Regions from separate parts of the Exiguobacterium sp. PvP048 genome, predicted to be linked through region 1. Evidence: predicted binding sites of a transcription regulator. Region 1 holds the regulator's gene; the other holds the start of a gene.

Region 1 (7,940 bases):
AGCATCCGTATCGAAGATGATAAGGTGAAGCTTCCTAAGATTGGTTTCGTGAAGTTGAAGCAGCACCGTCCGTTCGTTGGCGTCATCAAGTCCGCGACGGTCTCGATGACGAAGACCCGGAAATTCTTCATCTCGATCCTAGTCGATCAGACCGAAGAGCGATGGGTTCCCGCTAAGAATAAAGTAGGAATCGACCTTGGTCTGGAGCACTTCGCCATCCTGACAAACGATGAGTGGGTTTCTGAGAAAGTTGCCAATCCTCGTTTCCTTCGAAAGTCCGAAGAGAAGATCAAGAAGGCACAACGCGCCTTGTCCCGCAAGAAAACCGGGAGTAAAAATCGAGACAAGGCGAGGATGATCCTCGCCAAGAAGCATGAGAAGATTGTAAATCAACGTCAAGATTTTCTTCATAAGCTGTCGAAACGGATCGTTGACGAGAACCAAGTCATCGTCGTCGAGACACTGAAGTCGAAGAACATGATGAAGAACCATACGATCGCCAAATCGATCGGAGACGTCAGTTGGTATGAGTTCGTCCGGCAGTTGGCCTATAAATGCACCTTCTACGGACGAACACTGATCAAAGCGGACCAATGGTACGCCTCAACCCAAATCTGTTCTTCTTGCGGAAGGAAAGGTGAGAAGAAAACGTTGGATGTGCGCGAGTGGACATGTACTTGCGGTGCGCATCATGATCGAGATATCAACGCAAGTATCAACTTGTTGCTGTTAGCAGACTGAAACCCCTTCAGGGTGGGAACCACCCGATGAGCTTGGTCAATAACCGTAGCTCGTAAAAGTACGGTCTTCCCAAGAAGCACCCACTTCAATTTGCGAAGCAAATAAGTGGTGAGTAGTTCACGCATACAATCGTTGTGCCCGTTCAAAAAATTCTTCAGCAAACAGACGACAGGCAGTTTGTTTCTCCGGGGTATCCGGATCAAACTCGATCTTCAGACCAGGAGCGGTGATTGTCGCACCGGCTGATTGTAACGTCTGTTCGAGCAGATCGACAGCGGCGCAGTATTTCGGATAATCACGGTCCCCCGAACCAAAGGAGGCAGCTGCCAAGCCGTTCAAGTCACTGTCGGCAAGATCTTCAAGGAAATCTTCCGCTTCATACGGCAAATCGCCGTCTCCCCATGTATAGGAGCCGAGCAATACGGCATCATACTGAGAGAAGTCGGACGGATATAACCGGTCAAGTTCCTGTATATGAACAATGCAGCCTTTTTGTTCGAGTTCCGACTGCAGGAGATGTACGATATCTTCGGTGTTTCCGGACATACTGACAAAGCCGATCATGACATTCATCTGAATCATCCTTTCTCCAAAATGTGAACACTTTCAGTTTAATTGATAATCGTTCTCAATACAATTGAAAATAAAAAGCCTCTCCGGAGTAGAGAGACTTTTTATGTCAGTCTTGGAGCTCGGCCCATTCTTCGATTGAACGAATGACAGGTTCAAGCTGACGACCTTTGTCAGTCAAACTGTATTGAATTTTAATCGGACGTTCCGGAATGACGGTCCGGATCACAATACCTTCCGCCTCAAGTTCCTTCATGCGCTCCGTTAACATACGACCAGACAACTCCGGAATCGCATCTTGAATTTCGTTGAAACGACAGGTCTTTGTCATGAGATGACGTAAAATCAAGCCCGTCCACTTCTTGCCCAAAATTTCAAAGGCATGTTCGACTTTCGGACAAAGGGCAGTCGGAATCAATGTCTCTTCCATCAGCACTCATCCTTTCTATATTTGTAGTATACCCGCTTCTACTAAAAAAATCGAATCATTTTACTTAATGTAACAAAAAGAACAAAAACAAATCTATTTACTTTTAGTAAGTGATAGTTTATAGTCTTATTTAGGTTACTAAAAGTAATTAAAAAACATTAAGTAAAAGGGAGTTTGAGAAAGATGATGGATTTAGGATTATTTTTAATTCGCTTGGTGATTGGCTTAACATTTGCAGCACACGGCACACAAAAATTGTTTGGCTGGTTCGGTGGACACGGGATTGAGGGGACAGGCGGCTGGTTTGAGTCGATCGGCATGAAACCGGGTAAAACACTTGCACTTGCGGCAGGACTTGCGGAACTAGTCGGTGGCGTACTGTTTGCCGGTGGTCTCTTCTTATGGTTTGCAGCAGCACTGATTATCGGATCGATGCTCGTTGCGATCATCAAGGTGCACGGTCAAAATGGTTACTGGGTGACACAGAACGGGTACGAATACAACATGGCACTGATCGTCATCGCTCTTGGCGTCGCCTTGATTGGTGCTGGAGACTATTCACTCGCAGCCATGCTCGGGTAAACAGAGAAAGAGGTTATAACAATGAAGTTTGATGCGCGGTCACTCAGTCCAAAAGAAAACTATAAATTGTTGATCGGGAGTATCATCCCGCGACCGATTGCTTTCGTCACGACAAAAGGAGCGGATGGAACAATCAATGCTGCCCCGTTTTCGTTCTTTACCGTCGCCTCAAGTCATCCGCCTCAACTGTTGATTGCCGTTCAAAAGACGGATCAAGGGGAGAAGGATACGGCTAAAAATATCTTGTTAACGAAAGAATATGTCATCCATATTGTCAGTGAAGAGATTGTCGAAGCGGTCAACGAGACGGCAGCACCGCTTGCCTACGGCGAAAGTGAACTGGAGCGGACGAATCTGACACTGATTGACAGTGATTTGATCAATGTTCCCGCGGTCGCAGAAGCAAAAATCCGGTTTGAGCTGAAGCTGACGCAACACATCGAACTTGAAACAGCCGATTTATTGATTGGCGAAGTCATCCGCTATCATGTCACCGATGAACTTGAAGAGTCCTTCCGGATTGATGCAGACGGATTAAACGCGATTGCCCGTCTTGCCGGCAATGACTACGCGAAAATCGGTGAAATATTTACGATTGCCCGTCCGACAAAATAAACGGCAGCGAATATCACGCAAAAAAAGACGAGGAAAGCAGATGCGCTATCTGCTTCTCTCGTCTTTTTTGTGACTTACTCCACTTTATGGCGTTTGCTGTACTGAAAACCGTCGAGCAAATAAAACAGGACGGCAAGTGCCCAGATTCCGACACAGCTGATCAAAAAGGCGACCAGTGGTGAGACAGCACCGTAATACATGATGATCATTGGATCATTCAGTTCGACGAACGACTGAATCGTCAACAACGTACAAATCAGACCGGACAATAAACTGATGAACAGTCCGCTCCACGTTTGGATGACAAGTCCGATCATGCAGGAAATCAGGATGAACAACGGGTACACGGCATTAAACGCATCCGGACGAATGAAAGCCGAGACATAGTCCGCATACATCGGAACGAAATAAAGGACACCGGACAATAATCCTTGGATCAGATTGATCAGATAACTTTTCGATCGCATCAGTGGAACGACTCCCACTGTTCCATCAGCTCAAGCAAATCGACGTCGATCTGATCACGTTCTGCCGACAGGGCGGTCGCTTTCGGAATATCATTAAAGACTTCCGGTTCACACAACAGCTGTTCGATTTCAACCGACCGGTTCTCCAACCGTTCGATCTCTTGCTCGAGCTGTTCAAGTTGCTGTTTCTTCTTACGTGCTTCTTTTTGGGCTTCCTTGTCAATCGTCTTCGTCGACGCGACTTTGATTGCTTTCGCTTCTTCCGCTTCAAGACGGGCGATTTCTTCTTTCTCGGCTTTTTTCTCCATGTAATACGAGTAGTCACCGAGGTAATCGGTCACACCGTCTGAACTCATTTCAATGACACGCGTCGCGACGCGGTCAATGAAGTAGCGGTCGTGGGAAACGAACAGCAGAGTCCCTTCGTAGTCGACGAGGGCATTCTCGAGGACCATCTTCGAATCAAGATCCAAGTGGTTCGTCGGCTCATCGAGGACCAGCAGATTCGTTTTGCGTAACTTCAGTTTTGCGAGCGCCAGGCGTCCGCGTTCTCCGCCGGATAATTCATGGACGAGCTTAAAGACGTCGTCTCCGCTGAAGAGGAACTGACCAAGCACAGACCGGACTTCCTGTTCGCGCATCAACGGCCATTCATTCCAAATTTCATCGATGACCCGGTTGCGGTCATTCAGTTCCGCCTGCTCCTGATCGTAGTAACCGATTGAGACACCGGTTCCGAACCGGTAGTCTCCGAATAACGGTTTCAGACGGCCGACGAGCACTTTCAGTAGTGTCGACTTGCCGATTCCGTTTGGTCCGACGAGCGCCAGTGATTCCGCGCGTTGCAGACGGAACGTGATGTTTTTCGAGACGGCTTCTTCATAGCCGACTGCGAGTTGGTTGACCTGCAGCACATCATTGCCGCTCTGCTTTTCAATCGGGAATGACAGAACCGTACTACGTTCGTCACCGTCCGGCCGGTCGATCCGGTCGACCTTTTCAAGACGTTTGCGGACGCTTTGCGCCCGTTTTGTTGTCGTTGCCCGGGCGATGTTGCGCTGGATGAAATCCTGCATCTTCGCGATATCTTCCTGTTGCTGTTCGAACTGTTTCATTTCCTGTTCGTAGAGCGCCGCTTTTTGTTCGAGATACTTCGTATAATTACCGGTAAACTTCCGGGAGACGTTCCGGGACAATTCATAGACGACGTTGACGACTTGATCGAGGAAATACCGGTCATGGGAAACGATCAGGACAGCGCCGCGGTAACCGGACAAGTAACTTTCAAGCCAGGACAGTGTATCGATGTCCAAGTGGTTGGTCGGCTCATCGAGAATCAGCAGTTCCGGTGCCTGCAGCAACATCTTCGCGAGGGCGAGCCGGGTCCGCTGTCCACCGGAAAGCGTCTGAATCCGTCGGGAATAATCGTCCGGATAAAAGCGCATCCCGTGTAAGACGGAGCGGATATTGGCTTCGAACTGATAGCCGCCGGCTTCCGAGAAGTCGTGTTGTGCCTGGTCGTACGTTTTAAGGAGACGGTCATAAGCGGCCGGATCATTTAAAATGTGTTCCATGCCCATTTCAATTTCCATCCGGCGAAGTGCCCGTTCCTGATCCTGCAGATGCTCAAAGACGGTCAGCATCTCGTTCCAAATTGATTCGTTCGACTCGAGTCCGCTGTCCTGCGCGAGATAACCGATCCGGACTTCCTTGCTCTTCATGATTTCCCCGGAATCATGTGACAGCTCCCCGGCGATGATTTTTAAAAGTGTCGATTTTCCGGCACCATTTCGTCCGACGAGGGCAATCCGGTCCCGTTCCTGTACTTCGAGTTTAATATTGTCTAAAATCGGCTCGACGCCGAATGATTTTGAGAGTTGGTTTACTTGTAAGAGAATCATATCCATCCATCCTTCCACCCTTTAGTCTATCACGAAAAATCCTGCCGAATATAATATTTGTTACTCTATGTGAAGTGGTTTACAATCAAGGGGAGTAGAATTCTTTGCATTGATTTGGGTGCCACGTCAGAACGTGGCCGAAGGGGGAACTGCAGTATGAATGGGCCAGACACAAAAATACCACAAGCAACGGCGAAACGGCTGCCGTTATATTATCGTTTTATCCAGAGTCTTTATAACTCCGGCAAGTTGCGTGTCTCGTCAGCAGAGCTCAGCGAAGCGGTCAAAGTCGACTCCGCGACGATCCGTCGTGACTTTTCCTACTTTGGGGCGTTAGGGAAAAAAGGGTACGGTTATAATGTTCAACATTTGTTAACATTTTTCCGAAAGACACTCAACCAAGACGAGGTCACGAATGTCGCCTTAATCGGGGTCGGACATCTCGGAACAGCGTTTGCAAATTATAACTTTTTAAAGAATAATAGTACTCGTATCGTCATCGCGTTTGACGCCGATGAGGACAAGGTCGGAACAACGACGCAGGACGTTCCAATTTATCACGTCTCGGATATGAAAGAACAAATCCAAGCGAACCATGTCGATGTCGCCATCTTGACGGTACCGTCTCAGTTCGCCCAGTCAGTGGCAGATGAGTTAGTTGAGTATGGTGTGACCGGCATTTTGAACTTTACACCGGCCCGGTTGAATGTACCGGCCCACGTTCGGGTGCATCACATCGATCTGTCAATCGAGCTGCAGTCGCTCGTCTATTTCATGAAGCATTATTCGCAATCAGCTGAAGGAGTGAAATCATAATGGAAAACCTTATTCCGTTAACGGTCGGATTCATTGGACCAGGAAGCATCGCCTTGATCGGTGTCGTCGCCCTCATCATCTTCGGACCGAAGAAATTACCGGAACTCGGCCGCGCTGCCGGACAGACGTTAAAAGAGTTCAAGAGTGCGACACACGGCATCATGGATGATGATAAAGACAAAAAGGACGAAACGAAAGAGAAGTGAGTGAATCATGGCGATCGATCAAGAACAGAGTGTGACATCGCACTTAGATGAACTGCGTAAGCGGATCGTCTGGTCGCTCATCATTGTAGTGGTCATGTTTATCGCAGCCTTTCCGCTCGTCCGGCCGCTCGTCCGTTTCTTACAGGCCGACTTAAAGGAACTCGGAATTGGGCTGAATGCGTTTAACGTTGTTGATCCACTGATGTTATATCTGAATCTTGCGTTCATCATCGCAATCGTCTTGGCATCCCCGTTTTGGATGTATCAGCTTTGGGCATTCATCCGTCCCGGTCTGCACGACCAAGAACAAAAAGCGACGTTGACGTATATTCCCGTGACGTTTTTCTTATTCCTTGCGGGTGTTTCATTTTCTTATTTTTGGCTGTTGCCGTTTTTACTCGAAGTATCGACAGAACTCGGACAAGAGCTCGGAATCGAACAGGTCATCGGAGTCGAGAATTATTTCAGCTTTCTGATCCGGTTGACGATTCCGTTTGGTCTGTTGTTCCAGTTGCCGGTCGTGACGATGTTTTTGACACGGCTCGGACTCGTGACGCCGTTCTTCATGCGGAAGAATCGGAAGTATGCGTATTTTGCGTTGTTCGTGATTGCGGCGTTGATCTCACCGCCCGACATTACGTCGCATTTGATGATTTCTGTTCCGTTGTTCGTTTTATATGAAATCAGTATCCTGATTTCAGCACGGACCTATAAAAAAGTCCTGATTCTCGAGCAGGAAGCTGAACTCGAACGACAGGCGGATATGATGCGTGAGCTGAACAAATAACGGAAGATTCTCCTTTGCCGGTAAGGTGAGGGAGATTTTTTTGTAAGCGGTCTAATTTTATATTGAAAAAATGAACAGCAATGGGTATACTCATTATAGAAACACACGGGGGCTTAGCTCAGCTGGGAGAGCGTTTGGCTGGCAGCCAAAAGGTCGTCGGTTCGAGCCCGATAGTCTCCATATTGCTTTACCTGCCGAAACCTTGGGAAACCAAGGTTTTTTTTGTGTCTTCAGAAAAACGGTCTCTTTTGATAAAAAGGTAAATGAAGGATGTTAACTGATTGATATACCATAAACCAACAATTATTTTTAAAATACTCCAAATTTAAATTGTATATTAAGCAAAAGTTGATTAAACTAAAAATACAGAATTTTCGTTTAATATGTTTTGTGCCACATTACATTTTTGGAAAAGAGGAAAAAGAATGAAGAAAAAGAAGATTGCTCTTATGGCGGCAGCCCTCATGACATCTTCCAGCCTAGTTCATGCTGAGGGACACGTGTCATCACAAAAAGTGGATGTACAAAAGCCACAAGCACTCTCACTGAAAAAAGCGGGTCAGGAAAAGTCATACAGCCAAAACGAAAAAGTACGGATTGTCGTCGAACTCGATCAAAAAGCCGCGATTGAACATGCGCAGGCACAAAATAAACGTTACAGCACGTTGAGCAATACGGAAAAAATCATTCTCAAGAATCAAATCGTCAATAAACAAAAAGAAGTCAAAGCAGCAATTGCCCAAAAAGACATTGCTGTTTCCTATAAAGAAAGCTTCACGACCGTCCTGAACGGGTTCAGCGGTGAAGTTAAATACGGTGAAATCA
Region 2 (7,940 bases), on a different contig from region 1:
GATGCATTGACGACTTGTTGCAAGCGATAGATGTTCGAGGCAAAAGTCGCGAAGATGATCCGCCCCTCTGCTTTACGGAAGATGTTTGAAATCGTATCTCCGACGACACGTTCACTCATCGTAAAGCCTTCAATCTCGGCATTCGTCGAGTCAGACAATAGACAGAGAACACCTTCCTTGCCGAGTTCCGCCATTTTTGTTAAATCAGCCGGTTCTCCGACGGGTGTAAAATCGAACTTAAAGTCGCCGGTATGGACGATGTTACCTTGTGGTGTCTTGACGACAACTCCGAACGAGTTTGGAATCGAGTGAGTCGTCCGGAAAAATGAAATACTCGTCTTCCGGAATTTGATGATTGAATCTTCATCAATTTCATGCAACTCGGCCGTCCGCAATAAACCGTGTTCTTCGAGTTTTACTTTAATGAGACCAAGTGCAATCTTTCCGGCATAAATCGGTAAGTTGACTTGTTTGAGTAAAAACGGCAATCCCCCGATGTGGTCTTCGTGACCGTGAGTGATGAAGACACCTTTTACCTTGTCCTTGTTTTTGATCAAGTATGTGTAATCTGGAATGACATAGTCGATTCCAAGCAGTTCATCTTCAGGGAACATGACACCGGCATCGATGACGATGATCTCATCCTGAAATTGAACGACGTATGTGTTCTTCCCGATCTCTCCTAAGCCGCCGAGTGCGAAAACGGCTGCTTGATGGTTTTTAACGAACTTCATGCGAACGTTTCAACCTTATAGTCTGGGCTTAGTTTTTCATATTCAAGGAATTCGCCGCTTAACTCACGGATGAATTCGACGTTAATTTCTTTGATGAGGTGGTCAATCGCTGTTCGCACTTCACGAATGTTCTCTCCCTCAACATACATCACTTCTGTCCGTTCCCGTACCGGGGCTTCTGAACGAAGCGGTTGATAAAATACTTTAAAAATCATGTTTAGCAACTCCTTATCAGTCCATTGTTTTTTGTCCTTAGATTAGTATACACGATATCCTACTATTTTTTCATCCTATTCCTAATCCAAGGTCGGCGTAAACGTTAACGCTGTGCTATAATTCCACATGTATCCGGCTGAACAGCCAATTAAAAAGAGAAGGTGAAACCATGGCAAATCAGAAAGTCGTCTTTTTCGATATCGATGGAACCTTACTTCACGATGGTCATTTTGTTCCCGAGTCGACCAAACAGGCAATTAAACAATTACAAGCAAATGGTGTCTATGTAGCTATCGCAACCGGACGCGGTCCGGCGATGTTATCCGGTGTCCGCGAATTACTCAATATCGATACGATCATTGGGTACAATGGTCAAATCGTCGTGCATCAGAACGAGGTCATTTACAGACGTCCGCAACCGATTGCAGATCTTAAGCATTTGACAGAGCGGGCCCATAAAAATGGTCATACGCTTGTTTATCTAGGTGAAACACAGGGGTTTTCAACGAAACCGTCGGATCAGTTAGTCCAAGAGTCACTTGGCGAACTGGATATTCCTTTACCGGCTTTTAATGACCAGGCGTTTACGACACATGATGTCTTCCAGACGCTTGTCTATTGTACTGCTGAAGAAGAAGCCGAGTACACTCAGAACTATCAGGCCTTCGACTTCATCCGCTGGCATCCGAACGCAATGGACGTCATTAATGTCGGTTCATCCAAAGCGGACGGCATCAAACAATTTCTGAAGCTGACCAATATCCGGCGCGAAGATACGTTTGCTTTCGGAGATGCGTTAAATGATTTAGAAATGTTGCGTTATGTCGGAACCGGCATCGCGATGGGCAATGGTCTTGCAGAAACAAAAGCAGCCGCCGATTTCGTCACTAAACATATTCTCGAAGACGGCATCGAACACGGTCTCAAGGAATTTCAACTCATTTAACTACTCAAAAGGCCGAGGAATCATTCCTCAGCCTTTTTTGATATTAATTTTTCACTTTATGAATGGCGCGCTCCAAGCGGTCCAAGTCATCGTTTTCTCCAATGACGACGAGGTAATCCCCTTTTTCAATCAATTCATCCGCTTGTAAGGAAATCATGACGTTCTCGCCCCGCTTGATGGCAACAACGTTCGCACCGTACTTGCTTCGTAAATCCAGATCAATCAAAGTCTGGTTCGCCATCCGGTCACTGACTTTGATTTCGACAATCGAGAACTCTTGTGATAAATCGAGATAATCTAAAATATTCGAACTCATCAATCCGTTGGCAATCCGGACCCCCATGTCCCGCTCGGGGTGGACGATGAAGTCCGCACCAATTTTACGCAACACTTTTTCATGGTAATCATTCGTCGCCTTGACCGTAATCGACTGGACACCCAGTTCTTTTAAAATTAAAGTCGTCAAAATCGATGCTTGGATGTTTTCCCCGATCGCAACGATGACATGATCAAAATTACGGATTCCGAGACTCTTTAGAACGTTCTCATCCGTCGTATCTGCAATGACGGAATGCGTCGCAATCCCCATATATTCATTCACACGTTCTTCATCCGAATCAATCGCCAAAACATCATATCCGTTTTTCGACAACTCTCGAACAATCGATCCCCCGAAACGCCCTAAACCGATTACCGCAAACTCTCCATTCATGTTCAACTCTCCTTCACATTTCTGCTTCAGTAGTAGTGTACCCGATTCACTTCTAAATTACTATGAACGCTTTTACAATACAGTTTTCGGTTCTCCCCACCTTAAAACGACCGACAAATCTAATCAAAAAAAGGGGTCGACTCCAAAAGAAATCATTTGATCTTTCACGCCATTTCCTGTAGGAGTCTCGTAAGTACGTGAGTTCTACATTAAACGAGAAAAGAGCGGCAGAATTGAATCTGCCGCCCTTTTCTTTGGAGAAACCGACTTTTGAGTCAGCCTCGAACTGATTACGTGATAGACGTTCTACTTATTTTGCTTTTTTCCCGCTGACATAATCGTTGTCAAACAGGAACAACCGTAAGATCAAATACAGTGCAGGGATCAATAACATCAGTCCGAAGATGAAGACGACGACAAGTGCCGTAGCCATCGTTTCGTTAACGACCGCTTTATTGATATCGATGTACGGATAAAGAATGTACGGAAGGTGTGTGTATCCGTATCCGAACCAGGCAACACCGTATTGTGCCATCACGGCGATGAAAGCAATCCCGTAGTTTTTCTTCAAGTAAACAAGTGTGACAGCAACGCAGAAGAATAGGAAACTTGCTGCGAACCACCACCAGTTGCCGTTTAAAATATTTTCATAATGCCACGCTGCCTGATTCTTCAGTCCGAAGAAGACTAATGCACAGACAACAATTGTCGGAACACTCCAGAACAATGCCCATTTCCGAATCAATGGTGTTGCATTCTCATCCTTTGCTTTATCCGCATAGAACAACAGGAACATCGCGCTGATATAAAGAACCGATACGATGGCAAGCGCAACGACCGTCCAAGAATAAAAGTTCGTGAACAGCTTCGTCCCAAGGAATTCGACGGTCTCATTTGTTTTCCGGATAAAACCGCCCTGACTGATTGTCAGTGTCGTCGACATCGCTGCCGGAATCAGCAATCCTGTCGCACCGTATAAGAACGTATAGAACATGCTGTCGTTCGAACCATAGTTGGCAAATGCGTAAAAGCTACCGCGAATTGCAATCAATACCAACACGATCGAAGCCGGAACAAGTAAAGCTGTTCCGTAATAATATGCCGTATCCGGAAAGAATCCGACAAGTCCGACGAAGAAGAAGACGAAGAAGACGTTCGTCACTTCCCAGACCGGAGAAAGATAACGGAGAATCAAACGGTTCGTCAGATGATCCCGTTTCGTATATTTTGAATAAAACGCGTAAAAACCGGCACCGAAGTCAATTGAGGCAACGATGAGATATCCATAAAGGAACGTCCAAAGTACGGTTATTCCAAGTGTTTGAATGTCCAACTCGTTCCCTCCTTATTTGTTGTCGTCCGCAAACATCGCTTCACCACGTGTGTGATGATCGTCCGCGAGTTCTTTGCCGACTGGATTATTTTTAAACATCCGGAGCAAGACGACTGTACAAATCGTTCCGAGCAACAGATAAAGTAAACTGAATAAAATCAACATCGGTCCGACAGCCGTCGAAGTCGTCGCTGCATCAGCCGTTCTCATAATACCATAGAGCGTCCAAGGCTGACGTCCGATTTCCGCATACATCCATCCTGCTTCGATCGAGACGATGGCAAGCGGTCCACCGATGAAAATACCGCGCAGTAACCATTTGTTGTACGGGTTCAACTTTTTGAGTCGGAATGCCAAGATGAACAAGGCTGAGATGGCAGCCAGGTACATGCCAATCGATACCATGATATCGAAGAAATAGTGGACAAACAGAGGTGCCTGATCTTCTTTGGCGAATTCATTCAAACCGATGACCTCTGTATCCGGTGCTCCCCCTGCGAGAATGGATAAAGCATACGGAATCTTGACAGCACCTTTAATTTCATAGCTGCCGTCCGCCTGTTCATCCAAAATACCACCGAAAATCAATTCGGCTTCGTTTGTCGTTTCAAAATGCCATTCTGCCGCTGCGAGTTTTTCAGGTTGGTATTTCGCCAGGTATTTCCCGGAGAAATCACCGACCAATGCTGTCGAGAAGGCAAAGATTAAGCCGGCCATGACGGTTAAGCGAAGTGCTTTTTTGTGATAAGCCGTTTCTGCCGCCGACAAAGTTTTCTTGCGCAACAGATGAAACGCTGCGATTGCTGCCAAGATGAAGGCAACCGTCAAGTAAGCGGATACGATGACGTGCGTTGCTTTCGTTGGTGTCGCCGTGTTGAACATCGCTTTCAACGGTTCGATTTGCGTCAACGTTCCGTTAACGATTTTGAATCCTTCCGGCGAGTTCATGAATGAGTTGACCGTCGTGATGAAGAAAGCAGATAATGTCGCCCCGATGACGACGGGAATCCCGATTAACCAGTGTAACCATGGATTTTTAAACCGGTCCCATGTGTAGAGATAAATACCGAGGAAAATCGCTTCAAAGAAGAAGGCGAAAGTTTCCATGAACAACGGTAAGGCAATCGTTTGACCGGCTACTTGCATCAAGGAAGGCCATAAGAGCGACAATTGTAGACCAATCGCTGTTCCTGTTACGACACCTACCGCTACAGTTACGATATAACCGCGCGTCCAGCGACGTGCCAAAAGAATATAGTCTGAATCTTTTCGTTTAATACCGATGTACTCAGCTGCGAGTACCATCAATGGAACCCCTACCCCAATCGTCGCAAAGATGATGTGGAATGCTAATGTGAGCCCTGTCAATAATCGACTGAGCATGACTGGATCATTGAACATGTGTATAGCCCCCTCTTTCTAGACGTACTTCTATATATTGTTTATATCCGTATCATAGAGAACATAATCATTTGTGTCTGTTTTAAATGTTTGATGTAACAAATTGTTCACATATACTCGTGATTTATTTCACAAAACGTTCGAAAACTGTTCTCTTCTATAAAATGAAAGCCCTTTATCCATTTTTTCATGAATAAAGAGCCGATTGTCACGTCTTTTATTTAGACGTATTCGCGGAAATAATGATCCAGTAAATTGATGACGAAGGGGATGGCTTCTTCGTCCGGATTCAAGGTCGGTTGATGTAATCCGGATGTTGCATTATTCACCCCGAGCCAAAACATCATGCCGGGAATTTCTTTTAACATGAAACCAAAATCTTCTCCCGTCATGGCAGCATCACACTCAATGTAATTCGCATTCATTTTGACGAAGGATGAGAATTTATCAACGACGCGTTGATCGTTGACGACTTCATAATACCGATTTCCGAACTGCAGATCGATTTTGACGCCGAATGAAGCTTCGATGCCGCGGATGATATCCCGGACACGTTGCTCTAACTTTTCCATATCTGTTCCGTTAAGCGCCCGCATCGTTCCGTCGAGTAACGCCCGACCGGCAATGACATTCTCCCGAATTCCTGCATCTACTTTCCCGATCGTGATGACACTGCAGTTCATTGGATTGATCGAGCGGCTGACAATCGTCTGCAGCTGCATGATTAACGCTGCCTGCGCAACGACTGTATCAATCGTCAAATGGGGGAACGCAGCATGACCGCTCTGTCCATAAATCGTGATATGAACTTCCCGTGCACTCGCAAACAAGACACCCGGACGGCTGGCAATCGTTCCGACCGGATACTCCGGTGCGACATGCAGACCATACATCTCACTCGGACGATATTTTTCAAACAGCGGACTTTTAATCATCGGTTCTGCCCCACCCGGACCTTCTTCAGCTGGTTGGAACAGGAAAACGACATCATCCATGACCGGCAGTTCAACGATTCGGCGTAACAGACCGAGGGCAATTGATGCATGCACATCATGGCCGCAGGCGTGCATGAACCCCGGATGCTCGGAACAAAATGGCAGTCCCGTTGCTTCTTCAATCGGTAATCCGTCGATATCCGCCCGGTATCCAATCGTCCGATTTCCGGTTAATCCTTTCACACGGACAAATACTCCTGTTTCGAATGTATCGTAACTGACCCGATCTTCCGGGTATGATCGGATTTGATCAAGGATAAATGCTTGCGTTTTAAACTCCTTAAAACCAGGTTCCGGTATTTTATGAAGTTCTCGGCGCATTTCAATTGCGTATTCCATCTGACTGACTTCCTCCTTCTTCTTTGACAATGTCCCAAAACGCTTGGACTTGTTTTAATTCAAGCATCGACTCCGTTGATAGAATCCACGTGTCCCGCTTTAAAATTTTACCGGATGACGTTTTGAGCGGAATCTGCATCACTTCACTCGCTTCATGGATCGTCGATTCCGGCAAGATGGCAAAACCAATCCCGTGAAGTGCCATCTGTTTACACGTTTCAATCTGGTCGACGACGAGCGTCCGGGCCGGCGGACTCGAAAAACGATCCTGCCACCATTCTAAAATTTCCTGATAATAGGTCGAATCGCTCTTGAACTGGATAAAAGGACGTTCTGTCTTCCGCAACTGTTCCAACGACGTCAGTTCACTGTCGACTAAATACAGCGGATCGGAAAACAGCCGTTCCTTCACGCCTTTCCAATCGGGATTTCCGCGGATGATGCCGATGTGAAAATGTTCTTCCAGCATATGACGCATCATTTCACTTGACCACCCTGTGACCAATTGGACACGGACATGCGGATACCGTTCGACAAATCGTTTCAGAACACGGGGAAGCCAGTATTGTCCCATAATGGACGCGACTGCAATCCGAAGTGTCCCGTAAACGGCTCCCTCTTCTGCCGTCAATTCACTTTTAAGCTCCAGTTCTTTCCGGTTCATCTCCTTGGCGAGACCGATGACTTTTTCGCCTTGCGGAGTAATACTCAGCCCACGGGATGAACGAATGAACAGCTTGGTTGCCCAGCGCCGCTCGATTGCGACCAAACGTTGGCTGAGGGCAGGCTGCGATACAAAAAGACGTTCGGCTGCCCGTCTCATGTTCAATTCTTCTGACAACGTAATCAACATTTCCATTTCCGACACTTGCAATGTATGATTCGACTCCTCATGATATAAGATGGCATTAGTTTAACACGTTAGAGAGGAAGGTACATATGTCACGGTATCATTTTATGTTGATCGTCTCAACGGTCGCTACTTTAGGCAGTCTGTATTTCAGTGAGGTCCGGGGATTCATTCCTTGTCCATTATGTTGGTGGCAACGTCTGTTCATGTATACGACCGCCATCTATCTGCTCGTATCCTTGTTCCGCAATCGCCCGGTCGACGGATTTTTCCTTCGCTTGTATACATTACTCGGGTTCGCAGTCGCGGCCTACCACGTCGTACTCGAACGATTACCGGATGGCGAAGCGCTCTGTACAAATGGTTGTCTCATCAAATGGGTCAATTATTTTGGCTTCCTGACGATTCCGATGA

The links. Region 1 encodes Rex, which represses fermentation and respiration genes when NADH is low (regulators of the CRP and FNR family bind a similar motif). Its sites were predicted from a motif close to TTGTGAAATATTTCACAA; they were not measured.
Region 2: ABIC15_RS01430 (cytochrome ubiquinol oxidase subunit I) is a predicted target of Rex. The motif match lies at 5,460-5,477, and genes of this name have one in related genera.

The regions. Positions count from the first base shown of each region.
Region 1 covers NZ_JBEPSU010000009.1:62,629-70,568, reverse strand. The annotation lists gene tnpB (IS200/IS605 family element RNA-guided endonuclease TnpB) at 1-741, shown strand, start outside; gene ABIC15_RS13675 (flavodoxin) at 859-1,323, opposite strand; gene ABIC15_RS13670 (winged helix-turn-helix transcriptional regulator) at 1,421-1,741, opposite strand; gene ABIC15_RS13665 (DoxX family protein) at 1,925-2,323, shown strand; gene ABIC15_RS13660 (flavin reductase family protein) at 2,345-2,938, shown strand; gene ABIC15_RS13655 (hypothetical protein) at 3,013-3,405, opposite strand; gene ABIC15_RS13650 (ABC-F family ATP-binding cassette domain-containing protein) at 3,405-5,306, opposite strand; gene ABIC15_RS13645 (redox-sensing transcriptional repressor Rex) at 5,463-6,122, shown strand; gene ABIC15_RS13640 (twin-arginine translocase TatA/TatE family subunit) at 6,122-6,328, shown strand; gene tatC (twin-arginine translocase subunit TatC) at 6,336-7,115, shown strand; tRNA gene ABIC15_RS13630 (tRNA-Ala) at 7,223-7,295, shown strand; gene ABIC15_RS13625 (S8 family serine peptidase) at 7,541-7,940, shown strand, end outside.
Region 2 covers NZ_JBEPSU010000001.1:273,023-280,962, forward strand. The annotation lists gene rnjA (ribonuclease J1) at 1-734, opposite strand, end outside; gene ABIC15_RS01410 (DNA-dependent RNA polymerase subunit epsilon) at 731-949, opposite strand; gene ABIC15_RS01415 (Cof-type HAD-IIB family hydrolase) at 1,120-1,896, shown strand; gene ABIC15_RS01420 (potassium channel family protein) at 1,940-2,608, opposite strand; gene ABIC15_RS01425 (cytochrome d ubiquinol oxidase subunit II) at 2,919-3,941, opposite strand; gene ABIC15_RS01430 (cytochrome ubiquinol oxidase subunit I) at 3,954-5,342, opposite strand; gene ABIC15_RS01435 (N-acetyldiaminopimelate deacetylase) at 5,564-6,676, opposite strand; gene ABIC15_RS01440 (transcriptional regulator CcpC) at 6,660-7,550, opposite strand; gene ABIC15_RS01445 (disulfide bond formation protein B) at 7,616-7,940, shown strand, end outside.